DNA from 3 places in the Priestia sp. YIM B13551 genome. Region 2 is predicted to be linked to each of the others. Evidence: riboswitches for the same ligand, from Rfam matches in the RefSeq annotation. Region 2 holds a riboswitch; each other region holds the start of a gene.
The links. Region 2 has a riboswitch for S-adenosylmethionine ahead of ACFX4N_RS26830 (5-methyltetrahydropteroyltriglutamate--homocysteine S-methyltransferase). Riboswitches for the same ligand answer to the same signal wherever they lie in the genome.
Positions count from the first base shown of each region.

Region 1: another riboswitch for S-adenosylmethionine. It lies ahead of ACFX4N_RS07680 (trans-sulfuration enzyme family protein); the one in region 2 lies ahead of ACFX4N_RS26830 (5-methyltetrahydropteroyltriglutamate--homocysteine S-methyltransferase).
Region 3: another riboswitch for S-adenosylmethionine. It lies ahead of ACFX4N_RS03440 (Na+/H+ antiporter NhaC family protein); the one in region 2 lies ahead of ACFX4N_RS26830 (5-methyltetrahydropteroyltriglutamate--homocysteine S-methyltransferase).

Region 1 covers NZ_JBHZOX010000001.1:1,512,313-1,516,892, forward strand. The annotation lists gene ACFX4N_RS07665 (SIMPL domain-containing protein) at 1-164, shown strand, start outside; gene ACFX4N_RS07670 (hypothetical protein) at 230-496, shown strand; gene ACFX4N_RS07675 (trans-sulfuration enzyme family protein) at 533-1,714, opposite strand; gene ACFX4N_RS07680 (trans-sulfuration enzyme family protein) at 1,698-2,843, opposite strand; SAM riboswitch class I at 2,915-3,032, opposite strand; gene ACFX4N_RS07685 (hypothetical protein) at 3,199-3,861, opposite strand; gene ACFX4N_RS07690 (spore coat protein) at 3,931-4,580, opposite strand, start outside.
Region 2 covers NZ_JBHZOX010000009.1:87,788-92,367, reverse strand. The annotation lists gene ACFX4N_RS26845 (MFS transporter) at 1-857, shown strand, start outside; gene ACFX4N_RS26840 (carboxymuconolactone decarboxylase family protein) at 871-1,284, shown strand; gene ACFX4N_RS26835 (amidohydrolase family protein) at 1,286-2,077, shown strand; gene ACFX4N_RS26830 (5-methyltetrahydropteroyltriglutamate--homocysteine S-methyltransferase) at 2,467-3,594, opposite strand; SAM riboswitch class I at 3,676-3,776, opposite strand; gene ACFX4N_RS26825 (site-2 protease family protein) at 4,063-4,542, opposite strand.
Region 3 covers NZ_JBHZOX010000001.1:664,292-668,871, forward strand. The annotation lists gene ACFX4N_RS03440 (Na+/H+ antiporter NhaC family protein) at 1-1,156, opposite strand, end outside; SAM riboswitch class I at 1,243-1,349, opposite strand; gene ACFX4N_RS03445 (ABC transporter permease) at 1,451-2,218, opposite strand; gene ACFX4N_RS03450 (ABC transporter ATP-binding protein) at 2,211-3,122, opposite strand; gene ACFX4N_RS03455 (YtoQ family protein) at 3,293-3,733, shown strand; gene ACFX4N_RS03460 (Ger(x)C family spore germination protein) at 3,887-4,580, opposite strand, start outside.

The sequences.
Region 1 (4,580 bases), on a different contig from region 2:
CCAACACGCTGCAGCTTCCTATTAACCAAATCCCTATTTTAATCGAAGAAGGATCCGTCTATCAGTCATCTGGCTCCTCGCCTAAGTTATTAGCGGCCTCTCCCCCTATTCAAGCTCAGTCCTTGACTGTATCTGCTTCTGTAAAAGTTACGTACACGTATTAATACTTGTGGTAAACTATAGATTATTATTATAATGAAGAAACTAATCTAAAGGAGCTCTTTGCACAATGACTTCTGAACATTTACTAGCAGCTTATCAAACCCTATGGTTGAACCGTTCGTTCGCTTCTAAACAATCCATGACAAGTAAAGATCAGCTTCATGAAGCCATTCTAAAAGATTTAAAGGATGAAATGACTCATCCACGCGTCCGACAAACACCGCATGTAAAATATCATCTTGGCATAAAAAGAATTCTAAACAGCAGTCTCTCCTCTGATGAAAAAGTTGCGCTTACGTCCCTATACACAAACCTTTTAGATAGCTGTATATAACGATAAAAAGGACTTCCTTGATGGAAGTCCTTTTCTTTATTTGATTAGTGCTTTTTCTTCTAAGCTTTGAAAAACAGCGTTAAAGTCTTGCTTTAAATCCTCAAACTCCTCTAATCCTACTGAAAGACGAAGAAGTGAATCAGTAATTCCTTTTTCCTCACGTACTTCTTTTGGGATACTTGCATGAGACATCGTTGCAGGATGCGTTAGAATGGACTCAACTGCACCTAGACTAACGCCAATTGAAGCCAATTTCACTCCTTGTAAAATATGTCGTGCTACTTTTTCATCCTGTACTTGGAAAGAAATCATAGCTCCGTATCCATTTGCTTGTTCTGAAATCAGCTTGTGGTCTGGATGACTTTCTAAGCCTGGATAGTATACACAGCTTACTAGAGATTGTTCTTCAAGCCACTTTGCAAACTGCAGCGCTGTTTTTAACTGCTGATCTAAACGAACTTTTAATGTCTTAATTCCTCGAAGCAGTAAAAAACAATCCTGTGGTCCTAAGATAGCACCAAAAGCATTTTGTACAAACTTTACTTCTTCTGCTAGCTTTTCATCGCTTACCACAACTAGACCGCCAATGACGTCACTGTGACCGCTGATATATTTTGTAGCACTATGAATCACAATATTTACACCAAGGTCAATCGGCTGCTGTAGATAAGGTGTTAAAAACGTGTTATCCACAATTGTAAGGAGATTGCGCTCCTTCGCCAAACTTGCTACTGCTTTAATATCCGTTACCTGTAAAAATGGATTTGAAGGGCTTTCGATATAAATAGCTCTCGTATCTTTTGTGATAGCTTCTTCTACTTTCTCAACCTTCGTTGTATCAACAAAAGTTGTTTTGATACCAAACTTTGAAAATAACCGTGTTAATACACGATATGTCCCGCCGTACGTATCGTGTGAAACTAAAATTTCATCCCCTGATTCAAAAATAGATAACACCGATGAGATAGCAGCCATACCTGATGAAAAAGCAAAACCAGCGTATCCATTTTCTAGATGAGCAATGGTGTTTTCTAAAGCCTCACGAGTTGGATTTCCTGAACGAGAATAGTCATAGCGGCCGTTGTTCGTCTCATCTTCTTGGTTAAATGTAGATACCTGATAAATAGGTACGTTAACCGCTCCAAAATGACCGTCAATTCCTGTATTTGCATGAATTAAGTTCGTACCGAATCTATGTTTATTATTGTTGGTATGCATCAAATGCCTCCTTCAAATCTTTAATTAAATCATCTGCGTGCTCAATTCCAACTGATAATCGCAGTAAACAGTTTGTTACTCCGACACGATTTCGAATTTCCTCGGGAATATCAGCGTGTGTTTGACGAGCTGGGAATGTCATTAAACTTTCCACGCCTCCTAAGCTTTCTGCAAATGTAATAACTTTAACATTTTCCAAAAGCGTGGACACGATGTCAGGGTGTGAGACAGCAAAAGAAATCATGCCTCCAAATCCAGTCGCTTGTTTCTTCATGATTTCATAGCCTGGATGTGTTTCAAGACCAGGGTAATACACTTTTTCTACGAGATCATGAGCAGTAAGCCAATTTGCAATTTTCAGTGCGTTTTCGTTATGCTTTTCCATACGAAGCGCTAGCGTCTTAACACCGCGCAACAACAACCAGCTATCTTGTGGACCTAAGACTGCCCCAGCTGCATTTTGATAAAAACGAATTTTCTCTCCTAAGCTACTACATCGAGCGACTACAAGACCAGCAACTACATCATTATGACCCCCAATGTATTTGCTCGCACTATGTATCACAATATCTGCTCCAAGCTCTAAAGGACGCTGATAGTAAGGGGACATGAATGTATTGTCAACGATAGTAAGCAAATCATGCTGTTTAGCTAACGCAATTGCTTCGGGCAAATCAGTCACGTGCATCATTGGATTTGTAGGTGTTTCAATAAATAAAGCTTTCGTGTTGGGACGAAGCGCATCTTTTACTTGCTCGAGATGGGCTGTGTTGACGTACGAAACAGTAATTCCTTGCTCTGAAAAGATTTCATTTAGTACTCGGTACGTTCCTCCGTATAAATCCTCTGATACAATTAAATGATCTCCGTTTTTAAATAGTGCTAAAACTGCCATTACACCCGCCATTCCTGAAGCGAATGCTACTCCTACTTCTCCTTTTTCTAAAGCAGCAATTGCTTCTTCCAATGCTGTACGAGTAGGATTTGCCGTACGTGCATAGTCAAATCCTGTACTTTGCCCTAAAGCAGGATGAGCAAATGTTGATGCTTGATAAATGGGTGTTGTAATAGAACCTGTTGAAGGGTCACGACCTACTCCTGAACGAACTAATAAAGTTTCAATTTTCATCTATTTCTCTCCTTAACTCAAAATAAAAAACACTCTTCACAGATGGAAGAGTGTTCGTTTATACACGATTTCTCTCATCTGTTAGAACAATACTGATGTTCCACAGGAATTAGCACCGTTCAAATGAATGTTTCATTTGATGGTTGCCGGGCATCGTAGGGCCAGTCCCTCCGCCACTCTTGATAAGAGTTCTATATAATTGTTGGTGGTTAACGTTTGTTGTTAATAACTTTAATAAAGATTTTCTTTATTGTCAACATAATTTTCTAAAAAATTTAAATCATCTCATTTGTTTATTCAATATACTTGTCCTGATAAGCACATTAAAAAAGAGACGACAGCGAGGTCTCTTTTTCTAAGGCAAGTGCACAGATTTTACGTGAGCTAACTTCCAATACATACTTTCTCCATTTGCCGTAATTAGTTCAACAATATTATTAGAAACTTCTTTAAGTACGCCAATTTTTTCTGATTGATCCCCTAAATCTAATACGACCAGTTGATTTTCATATTTTTTAAGCTGCTCTTCAAAGTTTCTGACAAAAGGTGCAGAGGCAGGCCTTACTGGAAGCTCTTTGTCACTTAAAGAATAAGGGGTTAACTCATTACTGTAAGGAGTAAGCCATTTCAAATGATGCAGAGAAACAAAGACATTTTTATACACTGGAGAATAAAACACAAGATAATCATTCAGCACGCTTGTGATATAACCATGCAATGATTTCCCTCCCGTTACATAAATTTCAATAAATTTCCCTTTTGCCTGCTGTAAAATATTACGATAAGAAATCCGCTGACTTTCTTCTATTAAGTTCTCTTCTATTTCACGTAAAACCGTATAGTCTTCTTCCGATACTTCCCGCAAACAATGCATGTGTAAAAGAGGAATATACAAATAATCATGTCCATTATACAAAACCATAATATCTAATCCAAGATCAATAAGTCTGCCAACAAATGTCGTTTTACCTGAAATATCTAATTCCACAATTTTATTGATATAATGATTCATACTCATTCTCATTTTCCTCCTTTTCCCTATATGATAGAAAAGGTGCTTTATAAGCACCTTTTATGTTCCATTTCATCATGCTTTCCAACGATAATTTTTCGTTTTAATAACTTTCTCGCTTGGTGCTGAAGAGCGTGAACCCGTACGGCGTCCTCGAGAGCGATCGTCTGTACGTCCTCCTGTGCGACGTCCTGTACGGCCTCCCGTGCGGCTTCCTGTGCGTCCTCCCGTACGGCTTCCTGTACGTTCTTCTGTAGACTTTGCAGCTGCAGTCTCTCCATTTTCTTCTGTTTGCTCGTTATTTTGATTGTTGTCGTTTTGCTTAAAAGCTCCTTTTGCTCCTACACAAATGGTTTTAACGTGTCTTGGCTGTAAGCGTAATACTTGATTATTCTGAACAAGTGTAAATGTGCCGTTTAGACTTTGTACTAACACGCCCTCTACCGCTTCAGGTCCTCCATTGTTGATAGATACCCATTTATGAGAAAGGTGTGCAAACAGATCGTTAAAACTTTTGGATTTCATATATTCTGGTTCTTGGCTCACGAAGAGTTCATTTGCAGATTGATTAGTTTGATTTCCATTGTTATTTTGATATTCACTCACACTCTTAACGTGGTCAGTGTTAATATAGATGATACCATCGTCCTCTGTGAGTAATACTATATAAGCAGATTCAAATGACCCTAAGACATCGAGAAGCTGACCCGCTTTTTTCTCAGGTC
Region 2 (4,580 bases):
TTCCACAGATTATAGTACCTATAGCTGCTGGTCTTGCTAGCGATAAAGAAAGAGGGAAAATCTTAGGTAATGTAGCTATAGGTTTAGTTTGTGGAATCTTAGGGGCACGTTTTATCAGTGGAATTGTAGATACTTACTTGGGTTGGAGGGCAATGTATTGGATTTCATTCGCATTTACTTTGTTAGTAATTCTACTCATTAGAATTTACCTTCCACAAAGTAAAGGTAAACAAACAATGAAGTATGGAGAATTACTTGCTTCACTTTGGCCACTTTTTATTAAGGAAAACATATTACGAAGAGCATGTATTAGCCAAGGAATGATGTTTGGAGCTTTTAGTTTGTTCTGGACTACATTGGTTTTTCGACTAAGTAATTCTCCTTTTCACTATGCGAGCAGTGTTGCAGGGACAATAGGTTTAGTGGGAATAGGTGGAGCATTTGCTACACCCATTATTGGCAGAATAATTGATAAAAAAGGGGCTAATCTTGCAAGTATACTTTGTATGAATCTTTCATTGGTTTCATTCTTGATTTTTATCTTGTCAGGTTCGTCTCTAACGGCCATTATCATAGGAAGTTTATTAGTAACAATGGGAACTCAAGCTAATCAGGTAGCTTGTCAAGCCAAAATTTTTCAATTATCTGAAGAAAAAAGAAGCCGTCTAAACGGTATTTATATGGTTTCTACTTTTTTAGGAGGAGCATTAGGATCATACTTAGGTACGCTCGCCTGGAGCCACTTTAAATGGATGGGAGTTTGTTCTGTAGGTTTTATTATGGTTCTTTTTGCCTTCACTTCAATCATCGGTGTAAAGAAGAAATTAAATTCAATTCAACAAGTGAAAATTAATTGAGGGAGAAGATATTATGTTAAAACAAGATGAAAATTTCAAAAAAGGTTTAGAAATTTTAAAACAAATTGATGCTGACAACTATGAGGAAATCGTAAATAGTTTTAAAGACTCCATTTCACCCGACTTAGGAACATTAGCAGTGTCATTCAATTATGGTCAAATATTTTCTAGACCGGGTTTAGATTTGAAATCACGTCTTCTTGCTACTGTTGCAGGCTTGACAGCGCTTGGAAATACTGAACAATTAAAATTTTATATTAATGGAGCATTAAATGTAGGTTGGACTGAAGAAGAAGTTATCGAAGCAATGTTACAAATGATTATCTATTCTGGGTTTCCTAATGGATTAAATACTATCTTAGGAGTGGCTACAGAAGTTATTGAAGAAAGAAAAAATAAAAATTCTTTAACTAAAGTAGGTGAATAACTTGATTATAGATAGTCATTCACATGTAACATTTCCTGTTTCTAAGCATATTCAACTTATGGATGACTTAGGAATTAATAAGACTATATTATTTTCTACATTAATCCACCCGGAAAAAGCTATAAAATTAAATTCATTTAAACAAGAAATGGAAGCCTTAAATCAAATTCTTAATAATAATGTCAATAGTATAAGTGCTAGAAAGAATTCTATGAAGGAACTGGTAGAAGTTGTTAACCAATATCCAGATAAGTACATTGGTTTTGGTTCTGTCCCTTTAGGATTAGAAGTCGAAGAGACAAAAAAATGGATTAAGGAATACATTGTAGCCAATAACTTAAAAGGGATAGGTGAGTTCACTTTAGGAAGTGGCCAAATTGCTTTCTTAAAACCAATCTTTGAGGCATTAAAAGAATTTAAAGGTTTGTCAATCTGGATTCATACTTTTGCTCCTCTGCAATTAGATGACATTGTAGAATTAATAGAGCTAGCAAAACAATATCCTGAGATTCCAGTAATTTTTGGACATTTAGGGGGTATAAACTGGCTTCAAACGATTGAACTTGTTAAAAACACTCCTAATGCTTATATTGATACTTCAGCTTTTTATACTACCTTTGCTTTAACCTTAGCGATGAACGAGATTCCAGATAGAACTATATTTGGAGCTGATTATCCATATGGAGATCCTTACATTACTATAGAGGCAATTAAGCGTTATGCACCTAATGCAGAAGTTGAGAGAAAAGTTTTAGGAGAAAATTTCAGGAAACTGTTAGATAATATAGCTTAATTATTAAATAGCTTAAATTGGAAGGGGTGGAATAATTTCCACTCTTTTTGTTTTTTGATATTCTAATGGTATTCAGTGTATAAAAGGACTTGATTTCTTTTGTATAGCTTTTTATATTAGATTTTAATTTGCCAACTAAATAAATAACAAAATAACGAACTTAAAGCTTTTTTTAGACGAGTTGGCCTAAAGAGTCTTCTCACAAGTTAGTAAGCCGGCACTAAACGCTGACTAACTACCAACGGGAGCTCATACTACCTAAATTACAAGCAAATAACAGTCTGCAAATTGGCTGCCAACTACAAAAAGCGTGTAGTTAGTAGCCAATTTACATTCTTCTACATGTCCAGGATACTTCTTATGTAAAATAAAACATCAAATATCGCTCTTTAGTTAGCTTCCCAGACATCTTGGGCAATTTGAATTACATGTTTAATTTTATTCCATTGCTCCTCTTCTGTTAATTCATTTCCTTCTTCTGTACTTGCAAATCCACATTGAGGACTCAATGACAAGTTTTCCAGAGGAATATATTCGCTTGCTTCTTTTATTCTTTGCTTAATAATCTCAGCTTCTTCTAATGTAGGGAACTTAGATGTTACTAATCCTAATACAACGGTTTGGTTGTTACGTGTAAAGCTTTTTAACGGTCCAAAATCTCCTGAACGGTTATCATCATATTCAAGGAAAAGTCCATCTACATGTAAGTTAGCAAAGATTGCATCAGATATAGTATCGTAGCCGCCACTTGTGATATACGTAGACCTGAAGTTTCCACGACAAATATGCATCGTAATGAGCATATCTTCAGGCTTTTTAGAAATAGCATCATTTAAGCAACTTACTCGCGTATCAATAACGTCCTTTACATCCATACCAAGCTTCTCAACAACTGCATCTATACGTTCTTCAGAAACAAAATCAATCCAAGAAGTATCATCTAATTGTAGGTAACGGCAGCCTGCATCATAAAAAGCTTGAATGGCTTTTTGATAAGCAGCTACAGTATCATGATAAAACTGCGTTCTGTTTCCGTTGTAATATGTATCTTCTTGAATTCGAGTAAATAACATGTTGGGGCTTGGAATTGAGAATTTAGCAACTTGGCTTCCATCACCATACCGTTCAACAGCTTCTTTTAAGAAAGTGAAGTGTTCCAGCATATAATGATGATTGAAGTCTACTTTACCTACTACCTTAATCGCTTTATTTTTTGTTTTTGCACCTTTGAATTGACTGATATATTGTGTTTCGAACTCCTCTATGCCTTCTAAGCCTGATAAGAAGTCCAAATGCCACCAAGAACGTCTAAATTCACCATCAGTGATAGATTTAAGCCCTACCTCAATTTGTTTCTGAACAAGTTTTTCAATTTCTTTGTCCTCTACAGATTTTAAATTGGTCTTATTGATTACCCCGTTCGCATACGCTTCTCTTGCTTCTTTAAGGGGAGTTGTTCGTAAAAAGCTGCCTACGTGATCAGCTTTAAATGGAGCTTTCACTAATGTCTTTGTCATGGTTTTGTTTCCTTCTTTCTGTTCAAAATAAAAAACCTCTTCTTAAAAATAAGAAGAGGTTAATAATCGTTATGAGCTCTCTTCTTATCTTCAAGCAAATTGCTACTGGAATTGGCACAGTACCTTAAAAGTCTGTTGCCGAGGCTTCCTAGGGCCAGTCCCTCCACCTCTCGAGATAAGAATATTTAATTTAATTAACTAGGAAAAAGGTTACACTTGTTTTCTTAACTTGTCAATAAAAAGATTGAAAAATCAGAAACAAAACATCTTTTATCTCACAACTTACGCATTATTTAATGCAGTAAGAGTTCTTATTTATTTTTTGTTGGACAGGTAAGTTTACTGCAGTAGCTACATCATAGTATCTAAAGAATTACGACTTGATTACTAATCAGTATCTATTTCAGTACCGTTGCCGCGTTAACACACGTTGTGGACGTACAGTTTTAATTAGCCTCTTTTCCTTTATTAATCCGGATTACACGTTATCTTTCCATATCTCAATGCATCATAGATAGCTCGCCCATCACTTAAACTCGTTTCTGAATATTCAAAGGGTAAGAGCGAGAAAACAATATAATAAACAGAGAAATAAACAAATTGGTAAGAAAAGAGATTCTTTGGGAGAACACCCAACATAATTAAACCATACACAAGAAGGATAGACGCTAAATTAGCTATGGTACCTCCAGCATAAACACAAGCATGAGTAAACCTGTTATCATACTTTAATTTTTCGTAAATACAAAAGGAGTGCAAAAAATAAATAGATTTTATTTTAATTTTTTTCCACTTAAAAATTGTTTTCCCTTGTCCAATGGTAAAATCGATCCTTCCTCCTAAAATAATAGCCATAAGTGAGTGCCCCAGTTGGTGAATAACAGACACAAGTGGAATGACAATTAAAAAAGAAAATAATAATTTCGGCATATCACTCCATCCAAACATACCTGTCTTCCCTTCATTTTAAAATAATCTTACGTTTG
Region 3 (4,580 bases), on a different contig from region 2:
TTTGTGCGCCGTAAGGGATAAGCCCTTGAACGCTGCATGAAAACAAGTCCAGCAGACTGGCTGATTTACGATTATCAATTGAATACTTATCAGAGATTTCTTTTGCTAACGGACCTGCTGTAATAATTGAAATCGTGTTATTAGCCGTCGCTAAATTAGTTAAACTTACCAATCCGGCGATGCTGAATTCTCCGCCTTTTTTTGTTTGAATGCGTCGTGTTAATAAATTCAATAAGAACTGAATACCGCCATTATAGCGAATAAGCTCAACCATTCCGCCAATTAACAGAGATAAAATAATTAACTCTGACATTCCGCCAATACCTTCTGTCACAGTTTTAGCAAGAGAAGAAAGCGTGTAGCTTCCGTCAGCTAATCCAATCACGCCGGCTAGCACAATTCCTCCGGTTAAAATGCTTAATACGTTTGCACCAAATACTGCAGCAATGAGTACGCCGATATAAGGCAAGATTTTAAACCAGCTGAAATCTTTAATTTCTACTGATGACGTGTTTCCTAGCGTCATTACAAGCAATAGAATCACTGTAACAATCGCTGCAGGAAGTACGATAAAAAAGTTTACTTTCAATTTATCTGTCATATTTGTTTTTTGCGTACGAACTGCCGCAATCGTTGTATCAGAGACAACAGATAAATTATCACCAAACATTGCACCGCCAATCACACCGGCTATTGCCAATGTAACAGAAACATGCGCTTGCTCACTGATTCCTACAGCGATAGGTCCCAGCGCAGCAATTGTTCCCATTGATGTTCCCATCGAAATTGAAATGAATGCGCCAATAACAAAGATTCCTGCTACGACTAAGCTTTGCGGAAGCACAGAAAGCGCTAAGTTTACCGTTGAATCCACAGCTCCCATGCCTTTAGCGACTTCAGAAAAAGCACCTGCTAAAATAAAAATAAGCACCATAATAATGATATCAGGATGTCCTGCTCCTTTAGCAAAACGCTCCACTTTTACATTAAGTGAATCTTTGCGGTTCATAGCCAGCGCCACAATGGCTGCAATGATAATGGCTACTAATACAGGCAGCTTATAAAAGTCTCCCGTTATAATTCCTGATCCGACAAACAGGACTAAAAAGACGCCCAGCGGTAACAGCGCCCAGCCGTTTCCTTTTTGTTGTTCCATTCTTAACACCTCTTGTTTACGTAATAAAAAAAGACCTCTTCTTATTGATAAGAAGAGGTCTCTTATTTTGTATCATAAGATTACCCTTCTCATCTTCCAAACGAAACATCGTCTGCTGGATTTGGCACCGCACTGCGTACAGCCAGTTGCCGAGACATCATAGGGCCAGTCCCTCCGTCTCTCTTGATAAGAAGTTTATAGTTGTTTTAAAAATAGTCTTTCACTACTGTAATCTCTTTTTATTTAATTGTCAAATGCTATTTCAGAAAAATATATAGTGCGAAAATTCTCACATCAATTAGCTACGTCTCGTTTTAAAAACGCTGCCCAAGCTACGCCCATAAAGAAGACAAAATGCGCGACTAAGACGAAGATTGAAAATGGAATCGTCATGCCGTCAAACAGCGGTTTCATTCCGTCCATATACTGCACAAAGTTCGTGTTGGCAAATAATAAAAATTTCCCCCACCATAAGCCTAACTCTGATACTAGTCCTGTTACAGCTTTCGCGCCGATACTTACGACAATAGCTAGACTTGAAGCAAGCGCGCTGTTTCTAAATAAAGACGACAGCATGAATGCGAACGTCATCATCATAAACGTTTCCATATACGCACTGTCATACGTAAGCGTAATGTTTTTAAGCAGCTGCGCATCTCCTTCTAGACTGGTAAATCCAAAGAACAAGGCTCCCCATACAAACGAAAAAAGCAAATAGCTCAGTAAATAATACAAGCTAATTAAAATGAGGGTTAGGTACTTGGATGCTAAAATCGTTGAACGTCTAGCAGGGCGAATTAAAAGAAGCTTAATGGTACCTGCCTCAAACTCTTTTGCAACCATTGACCCTCCAACAGCAAGAGCAAAAAATTGAACAAGAATGAGCATACCTGAACTAAATGACAGGAAGTTCAAAATGTTGTCTTCCGTTCCCGCACTGTTTGCTACTTTCTTCATTAAAAGAGCCATACAAAGAGTTAAAATACCGATTGTAATAAACGTGACTTTTGTACTTCTTTTATGAAACCATTTCATATGTTCATTTTGAATTAACTTAAGCATGGTGCTCTCCTTCCGTAACGGACATAAACGAATCTTCAAGCGTCTCATACACAGGAGTGATTCGGTAGACTAAAATATCGCTGTCCACTAATTTTCTATTCACAGCTGGAATTTGTTCTTTTACAATCGCCACGTCGATACTATGTGATCTCATCGTTACTTCAAATTCTTGTGATAAAAGATCCGCTGCTTTTTGCGCATCAGACACTTCAAATTCTACGTACATTCCTTGATCTTGACGATTTGGAGATAGATCTTGAATGGCTTTTAACTCACCGTCTTGAATAATGCCAACGCGGTCACATAGTGCTTCTACTTCTTTTAATAAGTGGCTCGCGATTAAGATTGAAATTCCTTCTTCCCTGCAAAGCGTTTGTAAATATGTACGAAATTCTCTCATTCCCGCTGGGTCTAGACCATTTGTTGGTTCGTCTAATAAAAGCAATGCAGGCTTATGTAAAATAGCTTGAGCCACTCCTAAACGCTGTCTCATCCCAAGAGAATACGTCTTCACTTTTGCATGAATGCTGTTTTCAAGCTTTACTAAAGCAATCACTTCATCCAAGCGTTCTGATGTGATCCCTTCATGCATATTCGCAAAGTGTTTTAAATTTTGATAGCCCGTCAGATAATCATAAAACTCAGGGTTTTCAATAATCGCTCCAATTGATTTCATAGCTGATGTAAACTGTTCTTTTAAAGGAAAGCCGTTAACGGTAATCGTGCCCTCTGTTTCTTTAATGAGTCCTACGACGGTACGAATTAGCGTTGTCTTTCCAGAACCATTTGGACCAAGCAATCCGAAAATCTCACCGCGCTCAACCGATAAGGATACATCATGCAAAATGGTTTTCTTCCCAATTACTTTACTGACATGATCTACTTGTAGCACTGTTTCTGTCATCATGTACATCCTTTCTTTAATTAGCAATACGCCTTCTATTGTTTCTCTTTTTTAACTATTTGTCTACTATAACCTTATTTTTGGAAAAGTAGCCCATTCAAATCATTCGTATTATCCGCTTACATTTGATAAAATAAAACAAACTTTAGTTAGAGGAGGACTTCTACATAATGAACTTAACCGTATACCTTGCCGGGCAAATTCACGATAATTGGCGAGACGAAATTAAAAACCAAGCAGAACAATTAAACCTTCCCCTTACCTTTGTCGGTCCCATGACAGACCATGACCGCTCCGACAACATTGGAGAAGAAATTTTAGGAAAACAGCCTAACGCTGTCTTAAAAGATGAAGCTGCTTCTCAAATTAATAATTTACGTACGCAGGTACTCCTAAAAAAATCTGATGTGGTTATTGCTTTATTTGGCGAAAAATACAAGCAATGGAACAGCGCAATGGATGCGGCGACAGCCATTGCATTAGATAAACCGCTAATTTTGGTTCGCCCTGAAAAACTGCATCACCCGCTTAAAGAACTGTCAAACAAAGCCCAGGTTGTAGTCGAAACGCCAGAACAGGCTCTTCAAGCATTAGCTTATATTTTTGAATAGCAAATAAGAGCTGTCGGTTCTGGACAGCTCTTATTTTTCATTTATCCCTCAAGCTCATTACTAGGGGAAATATTTTTTTAGCAAGCTCTAAGGCTATTCCTTTTAGCTTCTTTCATTTTCAACATCAAAACAAGCAAAATTGTACTTAGCTACTCATTTTTTTGATCCTGACGTTCCATAATCTTTAATCATTAATTTTACATCATAGTTAATTGGAACTTCACTAAATGTTTGATCCCAATTGTCTTTAACCCTCATCCATACTCTGGGCCTCTTAATTCTCAATTGGTTTCCGAACCCGGCCACATCGACTTTATATTCTTTTTGCATTTTTTCTACCGTGTTTCTTACGAGGTGTTTCACTTTTTTTTCTGAGTTTTTTTGCACCTTCTGTAAAAATTGATTTTTCAAAGGATTTCCTGAGACCACCCAATTTTCAGATAGCCTCCCCTCGGATTCAATATGCACATTGAAGGAGATGCTATTTCCTTTAACATGAGGTTCAATATGACTTTTCATGGATTCTATTTCGTATACAATCAGCTGACCGGTCTTTTTATCAAAGCTTTTCACTAGCCCGCCTTTCCCTTTTCCTGTGATCCAAGTCAGACCATCTAGTTCTTCTTCATTCAAAAAACCGATCATTTTGTTTGTTTTCCCTTTAATTATGGCAGCACCAGCAAATTTGATTTCCCCATTTGCCGATAATACATTTTGCAATAGAAAACTAGTCCCTGATTCAATATTGCTCTCTAATTTAATGAGCGAAGTGGGAGGTAAAATTCTTGTTGTTCGATAGGCATTTTCCACCATTCCAGCCAAACGAAATGCCGGGATCTCTCCTGCT